DNA from 3 places in the Sphingobacterium sp. B29 genome. Region 3 is predicted to be linked to each of the others. Evidence: riboswitches for the same ligand, from Rfam matches in the RefSeq annotation. Region 3 holds a riboswitch; each other region holds the start of a gene.
The links. Region 3 has a riboswitch for S-adenosylmethionine ahead of metF (methylenetetrahydrofolate reductase [NAD(P)H]). Riboswitches for the same ligand answer to the same signal wherever they lie in the genome.
Positions count from the first base shown of each region.

Region 1: linked by a shared signal. The riboswitch ahead of BV902_RS18340 (O-acetylhomoserine aminocarboxypropyltransferase/cysteine synthase family protein) and the one ahead of metF (methylenetetrahydrofolate reductase [NAD(P)H]) in region 3 are both predicted to bind S-adenosylmethionine.
Region 2: linked by a shared signal. The riboswitch ahead of metE (5-methyltetrahydropteroyltriglutamate--homocysteine S-methyltransferase) and the one ahead of metF (methylenetetrahydrofolate reductase [NAD(P)H]) in region 3 are both predicted to bind S-adenosylmethionine.

Region 1 is NZ_CP019158.1:4,270,661-4,274,875, forward strand. It holds gene BV902_RS18335 (FUSC family protein) at 1-998, shown strand, start outside; SAM riboswitch class I at 1,180-1,292, shown strand; gene BV902_RS18340 (O-acetylhomoserine aminocarboxypropyltransferase/cysteine synthase family protein) at 1,548-2,858, shown strand; gene BV902_RS18345 (homoserine O-acetyltransferase family protein) at 2,892-3,935, shown strand; partial or broken gene BV902_RS18350 (homoserine dehydrogenase) at 3,973-4,215, shown strand, end outside.
Region 2 is NZ_CP019158.1:910,583-914,797, reverse strand. It holds gene BV902_RS03835 (sensor histidine kinase) at 1-789, shown strand, start outside; gene BV902_RS03830 (response regulator transcription factor) at 892-1,581, shown strand; SAM riboswitch class I at 1,768-1,871, shown strand; gene metE (5-methyltetrahydropteroyltriglutamate--homocysteine S-methyltransferase) at 1,950-4,215, shown strand, end outside.
Region 3 is NZ_CP019158.1:6,199,723-6,203,937, forward strand. It holds gene BV902_RS26435 (glycosyltransferase family 117 protein) at 1-477, opposite strand, end outside; gene metF (methylenetetrahydrofolate reductase [NAD(P)H]) at 725-1,681, opposite strand; SAM riboswitch class I at 1,752-1,854, opposite strand; gene BV902_RS26445 (hypothetical protein) at 2,074-2,925, opposite strand; gene rimM (ribosome maturation factor RimM) at 3,029-3,553, opposite strand; gene BV902_RS26455 (30S ribosomal protein S16) at 3,673-4,194, opposite strand.

The sequences.
Region 1 (4,215 bases), 1.9 Mb from region 3:
GCAACATCGAAGCAATTATTGAAGTGCTCAACCGAATTCAGGTGGCTTTTTATCAAAATCAGGAAATCCAGGATAAGATTGACAGCAGTGAGTACCAACAATTTATCAATCGACCTTTGCGCAATCTTGCTGATCTAAAAAGTAAACTCCATCTGAATAACCCGCTTTTTCGATTTGCCGTTCGGATGGCTCTTCTTTTTGGAACAGGCGCATTGATCGGTATTTTATTTTTAGATTTTAAATATACCTATTGGATCTTACTGACGATCGCTATTGTTGCCAGACCAGCATTTTCAATGACAAAAAAGCGTAATATAGAGCGTATTGTAGGCACATTCTCGGGTATAATCGTTGGCATATTCTGCTTAATTGCTATTCATTTTCTCCCGGCTCTTCTTACCATAGCTGCATTAGGTCTTTTCGGATTCTTTTTATTCAATCGATCTAATTATATGGTCAGTGTCATCTTTATTACCTTGGGAATTGTGATTGCACTCAATTTGTTTGAAGGCAATATCAATCTCATTTTAGGCAGCCGAATGCTTTTTACACTTATTGGAGCATTCTTGGCTATAGCAGGTTATTTCTTGATACCTGTACGCCAGAGCACAGGCATGGTTCAGCTGGCAAAAGAGGTATCTCTTTACAACGAACATTATTTCCAGATCATCAATAACCGTCTGTCGGACGAGAGACAAAGTTCGTTTGATATACGGCTGGCTCGCAAAAAAGCGCAGACTGCCATGGCCCTGTTTTCAGACGCTATCAATCAAATGAAAAAAGAACCCGAACACAAATGGATGGATTGGTCACATATACACCATTTTCAGGCACTCTCTTATCAGGTCAACTCCCATTTGGTGGGTCTTTCGCTATCGTTAAGCAAAAAGACGAATCGCCACCTGACGTATGACATCCATAGTAGAATTGATGCACTTAAACCTCTTTTAACAGATTTAAATCAAATTGCAGAACGGATCAACTTAAAGAAATCATAATACCCGATTGGCAGTTACTTATCAAGTTTCATCGAACAATATGCGATCCGATCCGTATGTTATTCAAAATTCCTTTAACTAAAAAACAGCTTTTCTTTTGCTTTAATAAAAAAAGAGTTTATATTTGTATCGTCTTCGAAAGAAGATTTCTAATCAACACCTCCCTTAATCAGTAGGTCTTGATTTATAAAGAAGTGGCGAGAGACTGGCTCAATGACCCACTGGCAACCTTCAATTTGTTTGAAAAGGTGCCAATTCCTGTCCAAAACAATATCGTTTTGGAGCATATAAATAACATAAGACAATGATTATTAAACTACTGAAGTCCATTAAAAATTCAGGTTCAACACAAGTGAGCCGCACGATAAGCGAAAGTGTAAGCCATCATACAACTGTATTGATGCGAATGCGTATGCATATGCACTTCCACGCTTGTTAAGAATCATTTCCTTTTTCTTGGATAAAGATTTAACAGACCCTTCAAGGAGGTGTGTATGCTTCTCTTTTTACTTAGCAATTTCTTTTTGAACCCTTAAAATCTGATATATTATGTCTTCAAACAAAAATTTAAAATTCGAAACTCTTCAGGTTCACGCTGGCCAAGTCGCTGACCCTACTACGGGATCTAGAGCAGTTCCTATATATCAAACAACATCTTTTGTATTTGAAAATGCCGAACACGGCGCAAACTTATTTGCATTAAAGCAGTTCGGCAATATTTATACACGGATTATGAATCCTACCACGGATGTTTTCGAACAACGTATTGCGGCACTGGAAGGTGGAGTCGCGGCTGTTGCTGTTGCATCTGGCCAGGCGGCACAGTTTATTGCATTAAATAATATCTTGGAAAGTGGTGACAATTTTGTTGCCGGATCCAACTTATACGGCGGTACATTCAACCAGTTTAAAGTTTCTTTTAAACGTCTGGGCATCGAAGCTCGATTTGCAACGGACGCCGAGGCAGATAAAATTGAAGCCCTCATTGATGATAAAACAAAGGCCATCTATGTTGAAACAATTGGAAACCCAAGTTTCAATATTCCAGACTTTGAGAAAATTGCTGCAGTAGCAAAAAAATATGACTTACCGTTAATCGTCGATAATACTTTTGGAGCTGGGGGATATTTATTTAAACCTTTGGAGTATGGTGCGAATGTGGTGGTTGAATCGGCTACTAAATGGATCGGTGGACATGGTACAAGCATTGGTGGTGTCATCGTCGACGGCGGAAACTACAATTGGGGCAATGGAAAATACCCTCAATTTTCCGAACCATCTGAAGGCTATCATGGCTTAGTTTTTTCCGAAGTTTTCGGTGAAGGCGGACCGTTTGGAAATATTCAATTTGCCATTCGGGCACGTGTGGAAGGGCTTCGGGATTTCGGGCCAGCACTCTCTCCTTTCAATTCATTCTTATTATTACAAGGGCTTGAAACCCTGTCTTTACGGGTGCAACGCCATGTAGACAACACTTTAGAGGTAGCTAAATGGCTTGAGGCGCATCCACAGGTAGAAAAAGTAAACTATCCGGGCTTAAAAAGCTCTCCGAGCTTCGCTAACGCACAAAAATACCTTAAAAATGGCTATGGTGCAGTGCTTTCTTTCCAGCTCAAAGGTGACGCAGCACAAAAGGCCAATAGCTTTATCGACAGCTTAGAATTGATCAGTCACCTGGCCAACGTCGGTGATACGAAGTCATTGATTATCCATCCAGCAGCGACTACTCACCAACAATTGAGTGATGAAGATCAAGCCAATGCCGGAGTGTTCAAAGGTTTATTACGTCTTTCTGTAGGAATAGAACATATTGATGACATCAAAGCTGATTTACAACAAGCTTTTGATAAAATTAAATAATCAGATTTTTTCGGCTTAAAACGTAAACGTAAAATGAGTAAGCATATTTATCTGCACCCGGAGCCTTTTGTATTTGAAAATGGAAGAGAGCTTACTGATTTACAAATCAGTTATGAAACATTTGGCAAACCCAATGCAGATCGCAGTAATGTGATCTGGGTTTGCCATGCACTAACGGCCAATGCGGATGTACTGGATTGGTGGTCAGGTCTTTTTGGAACAGGTGAACTATTTGATTCAAACGATTATTTTATTATCTGCGCCAATGTCATCGGATCAGCATATAATAGCAGTAATCCGCTATCTATAAACCCTGCTACTGGACAACCTTACTACTTATCTTTTCCTGAATTTACAGTAAGGGATTTGGTCAAAGCCCATCAATTTCTTGCAGACCACCTGGATATCAAACAAATAGAGATCCTTATTGGGGGCTCATTGGGCGGTCAACAAGCATTGGAATGGGCCGTATCACGCAGTATAGCCATCAACCATCTAATCGTCGTTGGAACAAATGCCGTCCATTCAGCATGGGGTATTGCATTCAATGAAAGTCAACGTCTTGCCATTACTACTGATCGAACCTTTTATGCGAATCATCCCGATGGCGGAGCTAAGGGTTTAAAAGTTGCACGCGCTATGGCACTGTTGTCTTACCGCAACTATACAACGTATGCCAACACACAAAAGGAGTATGATAACGAAAAACTCGATCATTATAAAGCATCCTCCTATCAAAACTATCAGGGTGAAAAATTGGTAAAACGCTATAATGCGTACAGCTATTACTTCCTAACCAAAGCAATGGACAGCCATAATTTAGGTCGTGGAAGAAAATCTATCGAATCCGCTTTAGCGAGCATCGACTGTCCAACTTTAGTGCTGAGCGTCAATACAGATTTGTTGTTTCCTCCACAAGAGCAACAATTCATCGCTCAACATATTCCGAATGCCCACTATCAGGAGATCGAATCTACTTATGGCCACGATGGGTTTTTGATCGAAACAAAAAAACTCACGAAAATCATCAGCAGCTTTCTGCGGAAACAAAAAGAATACATCAACGAATTAGTATAAGAGAATAAATAATATATAAGAGAATTTAAGAAGAGATATGAGTAATAAATTAACAATAGGGATGTTTGGGTTTGGTGTAGTAGGCCAAGGTCTTTACGATATCATCAAAACCAAAAACCTTAATCTGGAAATCAAAAAATTTGTCATTAAAAACGGAGATAAAAAGCGCTCGCTACCAGCAGATCTATTTTCTACCGATGCCGAAACAATTTTAGGTGACCCAGAAATTAATACTGTTGTCGAACTAATAGATGATGCCGAAGCAGCCTATCAACTAACT
Region 2 (4,215 bases), 1.1 Mb from region 3:
AATATGGGCTATCTGTTACTACCTATGCTGGCACTACTTTTCTTGTTGGTGGGTTGTTTTGCTTATACACTGATTATCATCTTCAGACAAAAGAAAGTTTCGGAAATGAAAACAGATTTCATCAACAACATGACGCATGAGTTTAAAACACCTGTTGCAACAATTATGATTGCCAGCGAGTCACTTAAAGATCCAGACATCAATGCCGACCATAAGCGCGTTCAGAAATTGGCTAATATCATCTACGACGAAAATGTTAGACTCGGAAATCACATCGAACGTGTGCTTGACCTAGCCCGATTGGAAAAGGAAACATTAAAGTTAGACCAGGTGGATGTGCATATTAATGATCTTGTCTCAGCAGTTACCGACAGTATGCAGTTAAGGATGCAAAATATCGGCGGAAAATTTTCCATAGATCTAGCGGCGGCGAAAGATGTTGTTGTTGGTGACGAGCTGCATTTTTCAAATGTATTTTATAATCTACTGGATAATGCAATTAAGTACAACAAAGGAGATCTGCATGTGAATATTCAATCCAAAAATGTTGGTGATACCATTGTTATCACCATTGCCGACAACGGTATTGGGATGAGTCGGGATCACCTGCAAAAGATTTTCGACCAGTTCTACCGTATTCCAACTGGAAATGTTCATAATGTCAAAGGATTTGGTCTTGGCTTAAGTTATGTCCAGGACATCCTGAGAAGGCTGAACGGAAAAATTACAGTTAAAAGTGAAAAAGATAAGGGCACGACCTTTGAAGTAATTTTGCCTATTAAAAAATAAAACGTTCCTTTTTTGTATATTTCCTCTTTAAAAAATTTCAAAGGTTGAGGAAAGCTGATTTATCAGCATCAAGGGACATTGGTGAAAATTAATATAATCATTATGCAAAAGATATTATTAGCAGAAGATGATCCTAATTTGGGGGATCTTTTAAAAGACTATCTCGAATTAAAGGGAAAATTTGACGTCACATTATGCACAGATGGAGATGAAGCGATTTCTCAATTCAAAAAAAATAACTACGACCTCTGTATTTTCGATGTCATGATGCCAAAAAAGGACGGATTTACAGTTGGACGTGAAATCAGAAAAACAAACAATACTGTTCCTATTATCTTTGCCACAGCAAAGGGGATGATGGAAGATAAAACCGAAGCCTTTGAATTAGGGGGAGATGATTATATCACAAAGCCTTTTCGAGTGGAGGAATTATTGCTCCGCATCAATGCTTTGCTGAAACGCAGTGTTCGAGACAAAGAAGAGGAAGTGGTTGCTGATAAATTTGAAATTGGTGATTATTTCTTTGATTATACAAGTCAGCAAATTTCTTACAAAGGACAGATGCAAAAACTATCCACCAAAGAAGCGGAACTACTACGCTTGCTTTGTTTAAAGAAAAATGATGTGCTGACCCGGGAAGAAGCTTTATTAAAAATATGGCATGATGACAACTACTTTACAGGTAGAAGTATGGATGTATTTCTCAGTAAACTTCGTAAATATCTAAAAGAAGATAGTAAAGTTGAAATTGTCAATGTGCACGGAAAAGGTTACAAACTTTTGGTGAGCTAAAAGAATGGGGAATGAGAAACAGTCATTCCCCATTTTTTATGCTACACGGCGTATTGAAACATGGCATACACTAAATCATGGATGAAAAGAAAAGAACAAAACAATTTTATCCTTAGTAGAATATAAAAAATTGACGCACTTTTATAAAAAATTTGCATTTCAAAAAGAAATGTTCTAACTTAGCGTCGCTTATAGAGAAAGGCAGAGGGAATAGACCCGATGAAGCCTTAGCAACCTGTCCCTTGACAAGGTGCTAAATTCTACCCTACTTGATATGGGAATGATAAGCCGAAGTCACCGAATTCTAGTGTGTCCTTCTCTCTCTAGCAAGAAATATAGTTGAAAAAGAAATATTAAAAACATTCATTATGTTATTGACTAACAATTTAGGTTACCCTCGTGTGGGCGCGTTCCGCGAATTGAAAAAAGCCAATGAGGCCTATTGGGCTAAAAAATCTTCTGTTGAGGAATTATTGGACACAGCAAAAAAAATTCGTGAAGGCAATTGGAAAACACAAAAAGATGCTGGAATAGATTTGATCCCTTCCAATGATTTCTCTTTTTACGATCAAGTATTGGATTTAACCCTTACTGTTGGTGCAATTCCTGCTCGTTACCATTCTTTATTGAATAAAGTAGACAACAATTACAGCTTAGATCTATATTTTGCCATGGCGCGTGGTTTCCAACAAGAAGGAATCGACGTGACTGCAATGGAAATGACCAAGTGGTTGGATACCAACTACCACTATATGGTGCCAGAATTCACAAAAGATCAAGAATTCAAATTGACGTCCGAAAAGTTCTTAAATGAATATAACGAAGCAAAATCATTGGGCATCGATACTAAACCAGTTCTATTAGGTCCTATCACTTACCTTTTGATCGGTAAAGAAAAAGAAGCTGGCTTCGACCGCATCGATTTATTGGATAAACTTGTTCCAGTATATGAGCAAATATTAGCTAAACTAGCTGAGGCCGGTGCGCAATATGTTCAGATTGACGAGCCTTTCTTAGCATTGGATTTAGATGCTAAAGTAAAAGCTTTATATCAACCCACTTTCGAAAAATTAGCTGCAGCTGCAAAAAATATCAAATTAATCGCGACGACTTACTTCGAAGCTTTAAAAGATAACGAAGATATCGCAGTTAACCTACCTATCCATGCTTTACATTTGGATTTGGTACGCGGTGAAAACCAATTGGATACGGTACTAGCTAAAGTTCCTGCTTCATTAACATTATCTTTGGGTATTGTTGAAGGCCGTAACATCTGGAAAAATGATTACGAAAAATCATTGGTTAAAATCAAACAAGCTGTTGATGCATTAGGAAAAGACCGTGTTTGGGTAGCTCCTTCTTCATCATTGTTGCACGTTCCTTTTGACTTAGACAATGAACACAATGAGCAATCGCTACCAGCTGAAGTAAAAAACTGGTTAGCATTTGCTAAACAAAAATTAGCTGAGGTAAAAGACTTAGCCGTATTAGCAGAAGGTGAAGTTGATGCTGAAACAGCAAAACGCTTCGAAGCGAACAAAGCTGCAGCTGAAAGCCGTCGTACTTCTCCACTGATCCACAAACCAGAGGTTAAAACACGTACAAGCAATATCACTGATGACGATGCGAAACGTACTTCAGCATTTGCTGACCGTAAAGCAGCGCAACAAGCGAAGTTCAACTTGCCAGCATTCCCTACGACAACAATCGGTTCTTTCCCACAAACAAAAGATGTGCGTAAATGGAGAGCTGATCTGAAAAAGGGATCGATCACACAGGAAGAGTACGATAAAGCAATTGCTGAAGAAACTGAAAATACAATCCGTCTTCAAGAGCAACTGGATATCGATGTATTGGTTCACGGTGAGTTCGAACGTAATGACATGGTTGAATACTTCGGTGAGCAACTAGCTGGATATGCATTTACACAAAACGGTTGGGTACAATCCTATGGTTCACGTTGTGTAAAACCTCCGATTATCTATGGTGATGTATACCGTCCTGAAGATATGACTGTCCGTTGGTCTTCATACGCTCAATCATTGACTAACCGTCCGGTTAAAGGTATGTTGACTGGTCCGGTTACCATCTTACAATGGTCTTTCGTACGTAATGACCAACCGCGTTCAACAACGACTTACCAAATTGCATTGGCGATCTTAGACGAAGTACAAGCGTTGGAAAAAGCAGGTATCAAAATTATACAAATCGATGAACCAGCAATCCGTGAAGGATTACCGCTACGTAAAGCTGATCAAAAAGATTACTTGAACTGGGCAGTACGTGCTTTCCGTGTTTCTTCATCAAATGTAGAAGACGATACACAGATTCACACACACATGTGTTACTCTGAGTTCAATAATGTAATCGAAGATATCGCTGCAATGGATGCTGACGTCATCACAATTGAGACTTCACGTTCTCAAATGAAATTGTTGAATGCTTTCGCTGGTGATTTCAAATATCCAAACGATATTGGTCCAGGTGTTTATGACATTCACTCACCACGTGTTCCAAGCAAAGATGAGATGGTAGATCTATTGCGTAAAGCAAAAGCAGTAGTTCCAGCAGAACAACTTTGGGTTAACCCTGACTGTGGTTTGAAAACTCGTGCTTGGCCAGAAACCAAAGCGG
Region 3 (4,215 bases):
TGCCCAAAAAACAATCGCAGTACACAATGAAGACATCGCATATACCTCGGATTCAACAGCCGAATACCAAAATGAATCACTGAAGCAGAAAGCCATTGCACCAACTAAGCCCGCAGCAAAAATTTGGAAATAATTCGATAATTGAACTTTCTCTTGCCTGTTGAGTATCTTTTTGGCAATTGCTGTTATTGTCCAGAATAAAAATGTAACAGTAAGCCCACTGCAGATTGCGGATCCAATATTCATCCAATAGGCGATTTTACCTGCATTACCCAAAGCCAGGTTGGAAAATATATTCTGAATAAGAAGAAATAATGGTGCTCCCGGTTGGTGTGCCACTTCCAGCTTGTAGGCACAGGCAATAAATTCACCACAATCCCACCAGCTTACCGTCTTTTCAACGGTGGAGATATATACACATGTAGCAATTAGTCCGCAAGCAAAGCCGAGTAGAGAATTTAATCTAGTGTACGTCATAAGGTCAATTTGGTCTATTGTTAAAATCTTTTTTAGCACTTTAAGTTAAAAAGTTATCCTGACTCCAATAAGTTAATTAACACTATTTAACACAAGTATCTGACTATAAACAGGCTATTAAACCCTAAATATAGCGATCGACCTAAACCACACGATCAAAATTCTGGACATATTTTAGGCTTTCACAACGAATACTACCATAAAAAAAGGGAGCTTATGCGCTCCCTTTTCGTTTTATTTTTATGAGTTAGGCTAGTTTTTCAACAATCTTCTTTGTTGGACCAGGATTACTCATCGTATAGAAATGTAAAACCGGAGCGCCAAATTTAATTAGCTCCTGACATTGCTGCACCAACCACTCTTCACCTACTTGTCTGACGTCGGCATTCGTTTTACATGCTGAAACAGCATCGCTCAGTTCCTCCGGAATATCTAAATGAAATATCCTTGGTAAGGTCACCAACTGTTTTTTCGTTGTCAGTGGTTTTAACCCTGGAATAATAGGGACATGGATTCCGTTGTCCCTACATTTTGTTACAAACTCCTTGTATTTTTCAACATTAAAGAACATCTGAGTCACAATAAACTCTGCTCCCATATCGACTTTTTGTTTCAGGTATTTAAAATCAGTATTGAAATTTGGCGATTCAAAATGCTTTTCGGGATAACCCGCTACACCGATGCAAAAATCAGTCTTTTCCGATGTGATAATGTCTTCATGCAGATACTTTCCTTTATTCATATCAGTTACCTGTTCCAATAGATCTGTTGCAAAGGCATGTCCACCTTCGGTCGGTATAAAATCGGCATCGCCCTTACGTGCATCGCCCCGTAATACCAAGACGTTATCTATCCCCAGGAAGTTCAAATCGATCAATGCATTTTCAGTTTCCTCTTTTGTAAAACCACCACATATCAAATGGGGCACCGCATCTACTTTATATTTATTCATGATTGCAGCACATATCGCCACTGTCCCAGGACGTTTACGATAGGAAACGCGTTCCAGTAATCCACTCGCATGCTCTTTATAGATATAATCTTCCCGATGGTAGGTTACGTCGATAAAAGGAGGTTTAAACTCCATCAGTTCATCCATGGTTTTAAAAATACTTTGGATGCCCTGCCCTTTCGCCGGTGGCAATAGCTCAAAAGAAAACAATGTTTTTCCTTTGGCATTCTGGATATGATCGATAATCTTCATTAAAAAACTGTTTTTAGTTTGGTTGGCTTACATCGAAACGCACACGTCGAGGAATCGTTTATCTACATGTAACTTATCTTTCCCACATGGAGTAGGGTAGAATTTAGCACCTTGAACAATACAGGTTGCTAAGGCTTCAACGGGTCTAGTCCCTCGGCCTTTCTCTATAAGCGTTGCTAATATCGTTTTAAAAAATCAAACGACAAAAATATTTTTTCGAAAAGGCAAAAATAGCGACAAAAAGACTGCAATAAATACGGCTTCGGATTCATTCCCAGGCAACAACAGGAATTTAGGCTCCACCAAATATAAAAGGCTCTAAAAAAACAGATAAAATTAACGATCGAGGATCATCGACCGCGAAGAGACTGACTACGCCACAACAGGATTGGCTAAAGATTCGTTGCTAGGGAATTCCGCAGATTTTTGAGATAAAACGTGATCAATAAGAGTCCCCTAACATGGTACTCCTCTTTCGATCCATATTTAAAACCATCAAATAAATATTGGTAGGCGACTAATGCATTTTTTTCGTTGTAAAATAATTCCTTCCAAGAATCGGGTACATCTGCCCATGCCTTGAGCACAATGCCATTCTCAGCATACATAATGGGTGATTCAACACCATCCATTCGATAATCGTGATGTGTGCCTGAACTTGATATGTGTTGGAAATAAGCGATAGAATAATCTACAAAATTCAATGCCCTGGCTTTTATCTCCTCTTCACTTTCTGATTTTACAGGGGCATTTCGCCATAGATTTACCTGGCTATCAAATTTGCTCGGAGTCTCCCGGATAGGGGTTTTATCTAACACAAAGTTGATATAAAGTTTTTCGCTAGTGGGTACACGTGCTGAGCTAAACTGTGAAAAATCACCTCTCAGCTGAACAAAATCGTTTTTTACCTTAACAATATCCAAAGCGAGACTACCCTTTTTCTCATCGGTCAATTCTAATCGATCGCCGTTAAATCTATACTTACCGTAGAGTAAGATATCATCGATCGCCATCACAAACTTATCTTTATCACGGAGGGAGAGAAAGGACCGATATATCGTCGGGTCATTACCATAGACATCTGCCTCCACATTTTGGGGTGATTCTCTTTTTACTTTATGATACTCCTCATTTGAATAGCCCAATATCATTTGGTAATTGCCTTCAGGAAAGTCCTTTTTCTTCCCAAAGAAAGCACAAGAAGACAACGAGAATAGGAATAGCAGCAGTAATAACGGTTTCAAAATAAATCAATAATTATGGCCAGTAATAATATACAGACCAAGATAAGAAATTACTGCAATAGTTCGTATACCGCTATTTATTTGAATAAGCTTGGGGATATGCTTATTCTTTATAAAGATCCACCAAGCCCTCTGGCAATTCAACTTCAATGATCTCCTCTTCGCCATCGATTCCTAAGATTAAATCATCGGACAATGGGAACATCAGTTCTTTACCGTCCATATTTACCGAAGCGACAAATTGCTGTGGGAATTCCTGAACATCTGTTATTTGCCCCAATTCACCATGGTTTTCATCAATCACTAAAAAACCGATTAAATCAGTATATCTAAAATCATCTGGATCGCGCTCGGGCATCTTATCATTGGAAAGATATAGCTTTTTACGTACAAGTACTTGAGCCTTATCGATATGATCCACATCCTCAAATGTCACATACGCTGTACTATTTTTTTGAAATTTAATGGTATCAACAAAATAAGGAACAAGCTTTTTGTTCACTTCCACAAAGACAACATCGATATTCAAACTCTCGTATTCCTCGAATTCAAAAAATAGTTGTACTTCTCCTTTAAGACCTCTTGTTTTACTGATGTAACCGATGTAAAAGCTTTGATCAATAGTCATATATTTCGTATTTAGCGATTAGCTGTGAGACATGATTTGGCAAACCATTAGCCTATTGGCTGTTTCAAAAAAAGCCGGCTCAAGATTGAGTCGGCTTTCTCGAATACTTTATGAAAGAATTAACCTTCAGTTTCTTCTGATGCAGGAGCTTCAGTCTCTTCAGCAGCAGTTTCTTCCGCTACAGGAGCATTTTTAGCAGCTACAGCAGCAGCTTTTTCTTCTTTTTTCTTAGCTTCAGCCACTAAAGCAGCTTTTTTAGCTTCAGCTTTAGTTTGTGCTAAACCATCTTTTTTACCAGAGATTCTTGCATCATTAGCTTCAGTCCAAGCTGTAAATTTAGCTTCAGCAGCAGCTTCATCAAAAGCACCTTTTTTCACACCACCTTGCAAGTGTTTTTTGTAAAGAACACCTTTGTAAGAAAGGATAGCGCGAGCAGTGTCAGTTGGTTGAGCACCTTTATTCATCCAATCCAAAGCTTTTTCAAAATCCAAAACGATAGTTGCTGGATTTGTGTTTGGGTTGTAAGAACCAATACGTTCGATGAATTTACCGTCACGTGGAGCGCGAGAATCCGCTACGACTACGTGGTAAAAAGGACGTCCTTTTTTACCGTGTCTTTGCAATCTGATTTTAGTTGCCATTTTTTAATTTTATTTTATGTA